Regions from separate parts of the Pseudoalteromonas sp. B160 genome, predicted to be linked through region 2. Evidence: predicted binding sites of a transcription regulator. Region 2 holds the regulator's gene; each other region holds the start of a gene.

Region 1 (4,295 bases), 210 kb from region 2:
AAAGTCTTTTACTGATTCACGTGCGCCCATGGCGCCATTTTGTGAATCAAGATACACCGCATGTCCACCTAACTTATTAATACCTATATCAAATGATAAACGCGTACGTAAGCTTGGTTTTTCAAATAAAGTAACCACCGATTTGCCAGCCAGTGCTTGACTAAAATCAGCGGGGTTAGCTTTAATTTTTTGCGCTAAGTTAAGTAATTTAAGTGCGCCTTGTTGGTCTAACTCTAGACCCGATAAAAAATGATTAAACATATAAAACCTATGGTGTAATTTTTGTTCCGACGTGCTCACCCGCGAGTAGAGCAATTAAGTTTTCTGGCTTTTGCCAGCTCGAAATGTAAACGCCACGTCGTAAGTGCTGGGCAGCAAGAAGGCTGGTCTTTACTTTGACCTCCATCCCACCCAAAATTACTCCTTCTGCAATTAAAGTATTGATCTGGTTTGTGTCAAGTTGATGTAACGGCTGTTTATTTGCATCAAGTACAGCTTCTACATCAGTCATAAAAATAATTTCCGCATTAAGCTCTTTAGCTATTGCCGCCGCCGCTTCATCAGCGTTTACGTTATACCAAAGGCCATCTTCACCAAAACCGATAGAGCTGACCAGAGGTAAACGACCAAGTTTTAATAACTCCGGTATCACACTTTGCACACCGCCGTCACAATTACCAACTTGACCAAGCGCTTTGAGTTTTTGTGACGAAATAATGCCCGCTTCGTATAAACTAAGCCCGACGGGTTTATGACCTGCGATAATTGCTTGGCTCATTAATTGTTTATTAGCACACCCCGCAAGCGCGCCAACAATATAAGGCATTTGCTCTTTTGGACTGATGCGTAAACCTTGATGTTTCGCACTAGCAAAACCAGCCTCAGTCAACCAATTATCAACTAGTGAACCGCCACCATGAACGATGACAAATTGTGCTTGAGTTTGCGATGCAAGCGCCTCAAATAACGCTTTAGCCGCGTCTTCTGTATTGAGTACTGCACCACCGAGTTTAATGACCCATGTTTGCATTACTAACTACCCTTTTAAACCTGTATTATGGGCAATACCCATGGCTAAATTAATGCACTGCAATGCTTGCCCTGCAGCACCTTTTAATAAGTTATCAATAGCTGCCATCACAATTAGCTGCGTACCTTGCTGCTGCCATGCAATATCAACGTAAGGCTGCTTTGCAACTCCTTTTATTGATGGCATCTTATTACCAAGCAATCTGATCAGTGGCTCATCAGCAAGCACTTGATAAGCTTGTGTAACTTGCTCTGGTGTAACTCCAGGTTTCAATTGCACATAAATAGTTTCTAAAATACCGCGTGGAAAATTACCTAAATGCGGCGTAAATAGCACCTTGTGACCTAAATGCTGCTCAATCTCAGGACTGTGTCTATGATTAAACAATCCATAAGGTGCTAACGACACTTCACAAAAATGCGTGGCTACACTAGCTTTACGCCCCGCACCGGTTACACCCGATACAGCATTAATAATAATGGTTTGCTCGGCTAATAAGCCGGCTTGTTGCAATGGTTTTAACGCATTCAGCGCTGCTGTTGGATAGCAACCAGCCACAGCGACTAACTGCGCCTTGGCGATTGCTTCACTATTCCATTCAGCCAATCCGTAAGCCGCTTCACTCAGTAATTCCGTATGTTGATGCGCAAAACCATAATAGGTTTGATAATCTTCATTACTGCTTTAAACGGTAGCCACCCGATAAATCAAATACTTTTTTGCCCATGCTTAAAAAACGTGGCGCTAAGTCAACACTCACTTTATGATCAGTACACAAACATACAAAATCGGCCGACTTTTCAATATCGTTATAAGCGCTATCACTAAGAGGCAATAAAGGAGAATCAAGCAAACCTAAATGCTCAGGATACAAGTCACTTAATAATTTACCCTTATCTAAGCTTTGCTCAGATACATAGCAACCAGCTAAGGTTAATTGCGGGTGTTTTACTACCAAACTTGCTAATTCTGCGCCGCTATAGCCACTTGCGCCAATAATCACTACTTTCATTCGTTACTCTTTTTGGTTTTTTGTTACTACATATATATTCAAATCGGGTTTAACAGTGCATAAAACACTATTTTATGAATGAAATCTGGTTATCGTCGTTTTATATTCATTGCGTCGCTTTAATATATTTATGCTTAAAAAGTGAATTGATATTCATCATAAATACTTTTATATTGTTATGCAATTAGATTGAATACTTATTTTGGATTTTTTTATGTCATTACCGTCTTTTTTATCTATGTATCAGCAATTGATTGCTGCACCTTCAATTAGTGCCATGGATGAGTCATTGTCTATGAGCAATAAAGGGGTGATCGATTTATTAGCTACTTGGTGTACAAGTCTTGGATTTGAATGTGAAATTACTGAGTTGTCGGGCCCTAAAGGTCGTTTTAACTTACTCGCAAAACGTGGCCAGGGAGATGGTGGTTTAATGCTTGCCGGTCATACCGATACAGTCCCATTTGATGATAGTCGTTGGAACTATAATCCGTTTAAATTAAGTGAAGATAACAATAAATTATATGGTCTAGGCAGTATTGATATGAAAGGGTTTTTCGCTTTTGTATTACAGGCAATCAGTGAACTAGATAAGAATATTCAAACACAGCCAATTTTGATTCTAGCTACTGCCGACGAAGAAACCACCATGGCCGGTGCACAGCAAGTTTGTCAGCATAAAAACTTAAAGCCAGCTCGGTGTATTATTGGTGAACCTACTGATATGACGCCTGTTTTCACACATAAAGGACATATGAGCAGCGCGATTCGCGTAGTCGGTCGTTCCGGACATAGCTCTGATCCTGAACGTGGTTTAAATGCCATTGAAGTGATGCATAAAGTTATTGCAAAACTGTTAACTTTAAAAGAGCAATTAAAGAATAAATATGCAGTTGAGCATTTTGTTATTCCTTACCCTACTTTAAATCTAGGACACATTCATGGTGGCGATAATGCAAATCGCATATGTGGCTGCTGTGAAATGCATATTGATATGCGCCCTTTACCGGGTCTAAGTGTGCAAGAACTGCAAATGATGCTGTTAAAAATAGCTACAGAGATCAATAACCAATATCCAGATTCAGTCAGTGTGATGGATATGCACGAGCCAATCCCCGCGTTTACTGGCAGTACTGATTCGGCATTAGTTAAACTGGCAGAAAAAATATCAGGAGAGCAAGCAGTTGCAGTGAACTACTGTACTGAAGCGCCATTTATTCAACAATTGGGTTGTGAAACGATTGTGATGGGACCGGGTTCAATTAATCAGGCTCACCAACCCGATGAATTTTTGGCGATGGAAAAAATTAAACCATCTCAACATATTATCACTGAAATGATCAGAACATCGTGTTTTAGCTAACAAAGAAAGTGCTGCTTGCGTTATCCCCACGCAACCTGGGAATAACGCAACTGTTACTGCTCAGTCCATGTATTTCTTAAGATATTTCTTAAATACAGGATCTGTTTTAGCCAGCTCTTTTTGCTCAGCAAGTATATCTTTTAAAATACTCTCTGATGTCAGCGGATTTGCAAGTACGACTCGAAATACCACTGTAGGTTGATGATCATACTGCGCGGGAGTTAAACGGGTACGGGACACAAATGAACGACCGGCTTCACGTTGGCGTTTTTGCATACTGGCAGTAAAACGATTTAACGAGGCAAAGATATCCAAACGCGTTTGTTCATCTGCTTGAGCTATTTTTTGTTTTATCTGTTTTGGCACATAACGGTATGTCAGTAAACATAACTCAGGTTCTGAGATCAGCTCAAAGTCGTCATCTGCTTTCACTAAATCAGCAAAGTAACGGGCTTTTTCAATTCCTTTATCTATTAAGATTTCGTAGCCTTTACGGCCAATAACGCGTAAGCAAGCATGCACTAACATAGCCATACCAGGACGACTACCTTCAAGTGTGTGGCTGCCTAAATCTTTAGAGCCTTTACGTAAAATATATTCTGCATGATGTTCTATAGCATCCGTAGCTGTAGGATCTTTAAATAGCACTAACCCAGCGCCCATTGGCACATACATTTGTTTATGAGCATCGATGGTAATTGAATCTGCTCGCTCAATGCCTTTTAGTAACGAGCGGTATGTACTAGAAAGCAGCGTAGCTCCTCCCCATGCTGCATCTACATGAAAATGGCAGTTGAGTTCAGCGCTTAAATCAGCCATAGCATCAAGAGGATCAATATTACCGGTTTCAGTCGTGCCGGCTACCCCAACAATCGCCATCACTTTTATAC
Region 2 (4,295 bases):
ATTCAATATTTTCACCTATTTTATATTAAATTGGCATTATGCCAAGCCTTTTTAGCGTTTCATGACAAATAAATTACACCACGAACAAACACGCACTAAGAATAAAAAACAACCATGTTGAATTAACGTAAATTTTCTCAAATAAAAAAGTTATCTTTCCAAATTAAGGCTAAATTAAGCTGCTTAACCGTGTTTTTTCAGCGAATCGTCACAAACTGTCGAGCAAAGCTGTTTTTTGTTGTACAATCAGCCCCGTATACCCATTAAAATTGGCTCGGAGATCAATGGATATAAAAGCTATCCAGGCGTTAATCGAAAACGATATGAATGACGTCAATCAACTAATTTACGCGCAAATGCGCTCTGATGTAGCATTAGTCAATCAACTAGGCTTATATATAGTAAACAGCGGCGGCAAGCGTGTTCGCCCTATGTTGGCTATTTTAGCGGCTAAAGCACTTGGCTATGAAGGCAAAGATCATGTTACTTTAGCAACTATTGTTGAATTTATTCACACAGCTACATTACTGCATGATGATGTCGTTGATGAATCAAATTTACGCAGAGGAACACCGACAGCAAATGCTGAGTTTGGTAATGCAGCCAGCGTACTTGTTGGTGACTTTATCTACACCCGCTCATTTCAGCTGATGGTTGGTATTGGTAAAATGCAAGTTATGCAAATACTCGCTGATGCAACCAACGTGATTGCCGAAGGTGAAGTGCTGCAATTAATGAACTGTAACGACCCTGATACCACCGAAGATAGCTACATGCAGGTAATTTATTCTAAAACAGCTAAATTATTTGAAGCTGCAACAGGCCTTGCTGCGATTATTACCGAAAAAGACGACTCTACGCTGCAAGCGCTTAATCTTTATGGTATGCATTTAGGAACCGCTTTTCAATTGGTGGATGACGTACTTGATTACAATGCTGATGCTGAGCAGTTAGGTAAAAACATCGGTGATGATCTGGCCGAAGGCAAACCTACCCTGCCACTACTTTATGCTATGCGCCACGGTAATGCTGAGCAAGTACAGTTGATCCGTGATGCCATTGAGCACAGTAATGGTATGGACCACTTAGAAGCTATTCTAAGTGCCCTCAATGAAACCAAAGCACTTGAGTTTACGATGAATAAAGCCAACGAAGAAGCTGATAAAGCGATTGCGTGTTTATCTGTATTAGATGAATCACCGTATAAAGAAGCACTCGTTAGCTTGGCTCGTATTGCCGTTGATCGTAATCACTAATAAACACCTAATGTATAAAAATCCTTCGAGCATAAAAAAGCCTGCAAATGCAGGCTTTTTTGTATCAATCGACTTAGCAATTAAGCGTTGATGAAATCAACACCTTCTTGGATGTCTTTTTTCAGCGTATCAAGCATGTCGTTTTTAGCTTGCTCTTCAAATGCGCTTAGTTCACCGTAAGAAAGAATTTCTTCTACGCCGTTTTTACCTAAACGTACTGGGTGTGCAAAATATGCAGCATCGCCATTTTCAACAGCAACGTAAGCGTAATCTACAACGTCTTCACCTTGTAAGCCTTTAACTAAAGACATACAAAAACGTGCAGCAGCAGCGCCCATTGATAATGTTGCAGAACCACCGCCCGCTTTTGCATTTACTACTTCAAGTACCTGCATTTTGGATACGTGGAGTAAGTGCAGCAACTTCTTCATCAGTGAAAGTAACGCCTTCAACTTGAGATAGTAACGGAAGGATTGTTGTGCCTGAGTGACCACCAATTACTGGTACTTTCACAGTTGCAACGTCAACACCTTTAAGCTCAGCTACAAATGCTTCTGAACGGATCACATCAAGAGTGGTAATACCGAAAACACGTTTCGCGTCGTAAGTACCTGCTTTTTTGAATACTTCCGCAACAATTGGCACAGTGCCATTTACTGGGTTAGTGATAATACCCACTAATGCTTTTGGACAGTTAGCAACAATACCTTCTGCTAATGTTTTGATAATACCAGCATTAACATTAAATAAATCAGCGCGGTCCATACCAGGCTTACGTGGCATACCAGCAGGGATAAGAACGATATCACAACCAGTTAACGCTTGATCTAGTGCATCAACACCAAAGCCTGCAACTTTAACGTCAGTTGGGATATGAGAAAGATCAACAGCAACACCAGGAACAACTGGAGCAACATCATAAAGTGATAATTCAGAACCAGCTGGTAAGCCTGTTTTTAATAATAAAGACAACGCTTGGCCGATACCGCCAGCAGCACCTAATACAGCAACTTTCATTGGAATTCTCCGTAATTTGAGGTAGGAAATATTTGTGGCTCTAAAGATAATGAAATTAACGACTAAAGACAAATTTATCCTGCTTATTTCACATATAATTTAGACCATAGTTGTAAACTTGCTGGTTTACAGCACTAAAATCCATCGCAAAAGCAAACAACTACTGCATAAGTATGCAACATTGTGTACAATTAGCGCATCACTTATGAATAAGAACCTATAATATGCAACCACAAGATAAACAAGAAGCATTAGTAAAGGCCTTTAAGGCACTTTTAAAAGAAGAAAACTTTGGTTCACAAGGTGAGATTGTTGACGCCCTAAAAGAGCAAGGCTTTGATAATATTAGTCAAAGTAAGGTGTCGCGGATGTTAAGCAAGTTTGGCGCGGTACGCACTCGTAATGCCAAACAAGAAATGGTCTATTGTTTGCCTGCTGAAATGGGCGTACCTACAGCGAAAAGCCCATTACGTCAGTTAGTGATTGATATAATGCATAACGAAATGATGATCATTATTCGAACCAGCCCAGGAGCTGCACAATTAATTGCTCGACTATTAGATTCATTAGGTAAAGCAGATGGCGTACTAGGTACCATTGCTGGTGACGATACTATTTTTATCGCTCCAGCTAAAGTATCTGAAATTGATGTAACTCTTGAACGTGTGCGTATTTTATTTGATACGGTATAAATCTACCGATTCAAACTTTTTACAGCTGCTTTAAAAAGTTAATTGATGGGGCAAAAAACGCAGAACCCATATCGGCTTGAGTAAAATCAAGCCAATGATCGTAGCAATCGGCATCACCTAATCGACTTCGTAATACTTGCTCAAATGCATTTCCCTGTGCTGCATAACTAATCGCTAATATACCCTGTTCGTAAACGTCACCATAAGGCATGTTTTGATTTAATTGCAGTGGTTGCCCTTGCTCATCTTTTAACTCAGTGCGTACAGCATGACTATTCTCAGTCGCAGGCATAATCAAGGTATTATCTAAGCGAGTGCGTCCCATTATTTGCTCTTGCTCACTCAGAGGTAAATTTTGCCACACACTTAAGTCATGCTTATAGCGCTGTATATGTACGTAACTGCCTTGATCTTCAAAATGGTTGGGTTTATTGATTAACGCTGTGATGCGCTTTTGGCGACCATGAGGAGTGTCACCACCGAGTATAAAACCATTAAAATCGCGACCATCTAAAAATCGAAAGTTTCGCACTTGCTCAACCAATTCAACATCGGGGGCAAATAACTTAAGAATTTGCAAAGCAAATAAATGGTTTACATCTTCCCTATCGGAACGAATTTGGACAAATAAATCAAAAGGCTGAGCCCCCATAATATGATCATTATGAGGAATATTAGGAAAGCTCTGTAATTCACTAGGCAGAAATTCAGGCAGAATGTGCGGCCAATACTGTGCCCCCACTGCAACTAGGCTGGAGAGCATCGATTCAGAAAACTGATCTGAAAACTCATCTTGGATAGCGCTAACGTATTTTAACTTTTTGCGTAATGACTCATCGTGGCCATCAAATACATTAAAAAACAAATGTAAACCGTGCAAGTTTGCCTCAGCACAAATTCCAGATTGCGCTTGCGCCATGGTATTTCCTTAACTCAAAATCTCATACACGGCGTTTTTAATGAAATTAAAAATACTAAAGCACTTAATCTGCGAAAAAGTTAACCGTGTGTGGTGTTATTTTTATTGTCACCTGTTCATTTGCTAAAAATGAATGGCCCAACTGAGCAGCAACTTCAATTTCTTGTCCATCAACCATAACCTTATACACAAAATGCGAACCAACAAAACGACTGTTTAAAATAGTCACCGTATTTGCACTACAGCCTTGTGATTGAAAAGGTATTAACTCAAGATGGTGTGGGCGAACATAAAGTTTCCCAACTTGCTTAACATGACGATGCGTAACTAATGACTCAACACATCCGAAAGCAGTATGATATTCAGTTGCTGTTAATACTTCTGCATCTAAGTATATGCCCTGACCAAGAA
Region 3 (4,295 bases), on a different contig from region 2:
TTTTTATCTAGAATGTCGGCTGTTTTGCCATAATGGTAAGTGTATTAATAATTGAGTAGTAATATGTCAAATGTGTCTACTTGCATCACGTATGATGCATCTACGTCATTAATAATGATGACGCTAAGAGGGACGGCAAGTGCACAGGATGTGATGAACTTTTATCAAATCGCGCAGCAGTACGTATCTATTTACGGCAGTAATAAGTTACTCGTTGATGTGTCTGAATTAACGCATAAATTTCCGGCAAGTGAACTGCTGACTATTATGCCAGCAGTATCTCAGTGGTTAGCTAGTTGCTTTATTGCTCGCGTCGTTAGTTTTGATGGTTTTATGCACGATTTGTTTTTGCAAAAAGCACAACGCTTTGATATAAAGGCAGAAAACTTTGATTGTTTTAACAGCGCGAAAAATTGGTTAGTAAATCAACCTAGCATTTAAGCGTTGAACCTTCTAAACTAGTTAGCCATTAAATCATAAAACTAGTCTATGTCTTCATTAACGCCTACAGTAAGTACTCAAACTAGCTGCGTTTTTAGCTTCAGTGAAAAACAACAGCAGCAGTTATATCTTCACGTAAAACAGCACAAGGGTATTTTAAATACCGCTGATATTACAGCTTTGTGCGCGCAATATAAGCAACCTGTCGAGGTTATACTGCGTGCCTGTTTACCTATTGCTGCAAAATTTGCAGTTGTGCCTATTTCACATTTTTTTGTTGGGGCAATTGTAGTTGGCTACGATAAACACGGTGAGCAACATTTTTATTTTGGGGCTAACGTTGAATTTGCACAACAAGCATTAAGCTTAGTGGTTCATGCTGAGCAATCGGCAATTAATAACGCTTGGCTCAATGGCGCGAAAAAAATAGCTAAAATTGCTATCAGTGATGCGCCATGTGGTTATTGTCGTCAATTTATGAATGAGTTGGCTGATGCGCAGAGCTTTGATATTTTATTACCGCAGCAGCAATTCAAGCTGGCTGATTTACTCCCTCACTCATTTGGTCCGCAAGATTTAGGTAATTCTTATAGCTTGTTTAACCCCGCTCCACAACAGCATGAATTTGTTGTAACTGATGAACTGGATAAAACGTTGTTAAGTTATGCGTTGGCTGCATATGTACCTTACTCTGAAAATTACAGCGCAGTGAAAATTAGTACTTTCGAAAATGGTAATTTTTATGGTTGTTATGCGGAAAATGCCGCGTATAGCCCGAGCTTATCACCACTGCAAAGTGCGGTGAGTCAATTGCATTTAGCCGGTTTGGCAATGACTAAAGATGTTGTCAAAGGGATTGAGTTACTACAAACGCAGGGCAAGGGAAATCAGTTGAGTGTCAGTCAAGCAGTACTGGCAAGTTACACTGATTTGCCAGTACTACAAAGTATTAGTTTAAATATTAAGCCAACAGCAGTTTAGCGGCTTCGAGTACCACGGCGACTGATTTTTTCTCAATCTCGCCGTGATCTACATTGGGGATTTCTTGGCGAGTACGATTAACCAACACACCAGCTACACAGGCTGCTTTTAGCCCCAGTGCTGCACACATTGTAAATAAGGTTGCTGATTCCATTTCATAGTTCATCACGCCCAGCTTTTGCCATTCTTCACAGCTACCTTGAAATGCTTTTGGTACATAACCCGAGTAAGTGTCGTAACGTTCTTGACCTGGGTAAAAAGTATCGCTTGATGCAGTAATACCAATATGAAAATCAATGCCTAAATTACCGCACGCATTTACCATCGCTTGAGTGGCGAAAAAGTCAGACACCGCAGGGTAGTTCAATGGCGCAAAATGTTGGCTCGCACCATCTAAACGCACAGATGCTTGGCTGATTAAAATATCACCTTCATTAATATGAGGTTGAATAGCGCCAGTTGTGCCAATTCGTAAGAATGTTTCAACTCCCAATTGCGCCAGCTCTTCTACTGCAATGGAGGTTGAAGGACCACCAATACCGGTTGAGCAAATAACCACAGAGTTACCGTTAAGTTGACCTAAGTAAGCATGAAATTCTCGGGTTTGGACGAGGCAAGTTGGGTTTTCGAGAAAAGTTGAAATACGTGCTGCACGATCTGGATCGCCCGGTACAATTGCAAGTTTTGCACCGTGTAGATCGTCGCGGGTGAGTCCTAAGTGAAATACCTTTTCCATAGCGGGGCCTTATTTATAACTTTTGTTCTAACGTCAGTTAATAACGCTAATTTATAAAGAGTTGTTGTCAATTTAGCATAATTACTACAATGCATTGCCTTGTACAGGACGGATGTCCGTTATCAAATTTATTCATTCTCTTTGAATATTCAAGCAACTGACTTTAATTTGTGTCATCGCCGGTAGTTGACTTGTATTCATAGACACTATATCAATCCTACTAGGCACTCTATTTTAGTTTATACGTTGTTGGACGAATAAGTATAACCAATTGTTATTATAGAGATTTATATAGTTATTTAAAATGTAGCTAAAGCGGCGAGAGTAATAAAATTGCGAGTGAAAATCGGCGCGTGAATCTTTTATTAATTTTATTTTCAACAACGCTCTTTTGCATAACTACGCAAAAGCACACAGTAAGGAATTGCAATGAGCACACAATGGCACACATTTAAAAGTAAAGTTGAGCACTGTTTATGTCCGCCGGGCGATGGCGTTTTTACGGTTAATACTGCAAAAGAACGTAAAGCGGCGCTGCGTATGAAACTGTATGGACAAGAAGATAATGTCGATACGCTATGGCGTGCATCACTCGATACACTTAGTCAAAGTGAGCATAAAGCGGTGACTTTAGGCATTAGCTCTGACTGTGGTGGTGGCATTTTACGCGGCGCCAACTGGGGGCCGTTGTTTTTACGTTCAGCATTGATTGATCAGCAGCCTCAGGCAAAGTCGTTTGATTTAGGTGATGTAAGGGTTATTCCACATTTATTGCATGATAAATATTTAAACGACGCGACTATCAGTAATTGCCAACAGGCATTATATGATAATCCAAGCAGTGAGTATTATGTCAGCCCGTTGTCTATCACTGAAGATGTATGCGATAGCTTTTATGCAACGTTTACTGATAAAGGCATTTTTGGTATTGGTGGTGATCATTCAATTAGTTACCCGTTAACTAAAGCGTATTTGAAGGCAAAGCGTGCGCAAGGTAAACGCACTGCGATTATTCACTTTGATGCGCATACCGATTTACTCGTTGAGCGTTTAGGTATCGATTTATGTTTTGGCTCGTGGTGCACGCATATTTTAGAGTTTTTACCTGCACCACATCATCTGATCCAATTTGGTATTCGTTCAAGCGGTAAGCCAAAAGAACACTGGGAATCTACCTTTGGCGTTAAACAACATTGGGCCCATGAGATCATCGAACGAGGCGCGCCGGCAATTGCCGCAGAAGTAATTGCTCAGCTTAAAGCTGATAATGTTGATGAACTCTACGTCAGCTTTGATATTGACGCCCTCGATGAAGAGTTTGCATCAGCAACAGGCACACCCGAAGGGAACGGTTTAACGCCGCAGCATGCTTTGGATATCTTGGTTGCTTTGGCTGATGAATTTCCGATCACTGGCGCTGATATGATGGAAATTGCCCCATTTACTGACAGTTCACTGATTGGTCAATCGAGTTCAGATACAACGCTTAGAGAAGGTGCAAAAATTTCAGCATTTTTAATTAATGCCATGAACCGCGCATAGTCAATAACAGTTAATATAAGCAGCATGCTGAGGCATGCTGCTTTTTTAATTCACAAATCAGCTATTTGCCGTTATATTTAATTTACATCAAGAGAGGCTTAAAATAATAATCGGTGGGGTAAGAGTGGCTAAGTGGTGTTATTTTTTATTAATAATCTTAAGTAGTCAAACTGTAGCTAAATTAAACATAGTTACAGAAAACTTTCCGCCTGCTCAATATATTGATGAAAATGAACAGCTTGTTGGCTATATCGCTGATAAAGTTCAAATGGTGTTAGCTTCTTCAACACTCGATTATACAATTTCAGTGCATAGTTGGAGTACTGCATTTAATATGGCACTGCGCGATCCGCAAACGTGTATTTTTTCTATGACGCGTTCAACTCCTCGTGAAAAGCAATTTATTTGGATTGCAGAATTAGCAAAGTTGAATACTTATCTGTATGCATTGAATTCAAAAAACATTGTTATCAATTCCCTAGAGCAAGCAAAGCAATACCGAATTGCGGTATTAAAAGATAACTACAGCCATCACTTTTTATTATCACAGGGCTTTGAAGAAGGTGTAAATCTAATGCTGATGAATAGTTTTGAT

What was found. The regulator ArgR, encoded in region 2, controls arginine synthesis, uptake and breakdown. The targets are predictions, from matches to a motif close to ANTGAATANNTATTCANT.
Region 1: a site for ArgR is predicted at 2,183-2,200, ahead of argE (acetylornithine deacetylase). Genes of this name have one in related genera too.
Region 3: a site for ArgR is predicted at 2,549-2,566, ahead of P4S61_RS19775 (arginase family protein). Genes of this name have one in related genera too.

The regions. Positions count from the first base shown of each region.
Region 1 is NZ_JARLUX010000001.1:2,473,390-2,477,684, reverse strand. It holds gene P4S61_RS11550 (ornithine carbamoyltransferase) at 1-261, opposite strand, end outside; gene argB (acetylglutamate kinase) at 269-1,030, opposite strand; partial or broken gene argC (N-acetyl-gamma-glutamyl-phosphate reductase) at 1,037-2,042, opposite strand; gene argE (acetylornithine deacetylase) at 2,257-3,405, shown strand; gene panP (pyridoxal-dependent aspartate 1-decarboxylase PanP) at 3,466-4,295, opposite strand, start outside.
Region 2 is NZ_JARLUX010000001.1:2,682,483-2,686,777, reverse strand. It holds gene ispB (octaprenyl diphosphate synthase) at 285-1,256, shown strand; partial or broken gene mdh (malate dehydrogenase) at 1,337-2,273, opposite strand; gene argR (transcriptional regulator ArgR) at 2,498-2,965, shown strand; gene P4S61_RS12435 (Dyp-type peroxidase) at 2,985-3,884, opposite strand; gene P4S61_RS12430 (ABC transporter ATP-binding protein) at 3,949-4,295, opposite strand, start outside.
Region 3 is NZ_JARLUX010000002.1:238,739-243,033, forward strand. It holds gene P4S61_RS19760 (hypothetical protein) at 64-441, shown strand; gene cdd (cytidine deaminase) at 490-1,422, shown strand; gene udp (uridine phosphorylase) at 1,403-2,158, opposite strand; gene P4S61_RS19775 (arginase family protein) at 2,588-3,700, shown strand; gene P4S61_RS19780 (substrate-binding periplasmic protein) at 3,825-4,295, shown strand, end outside.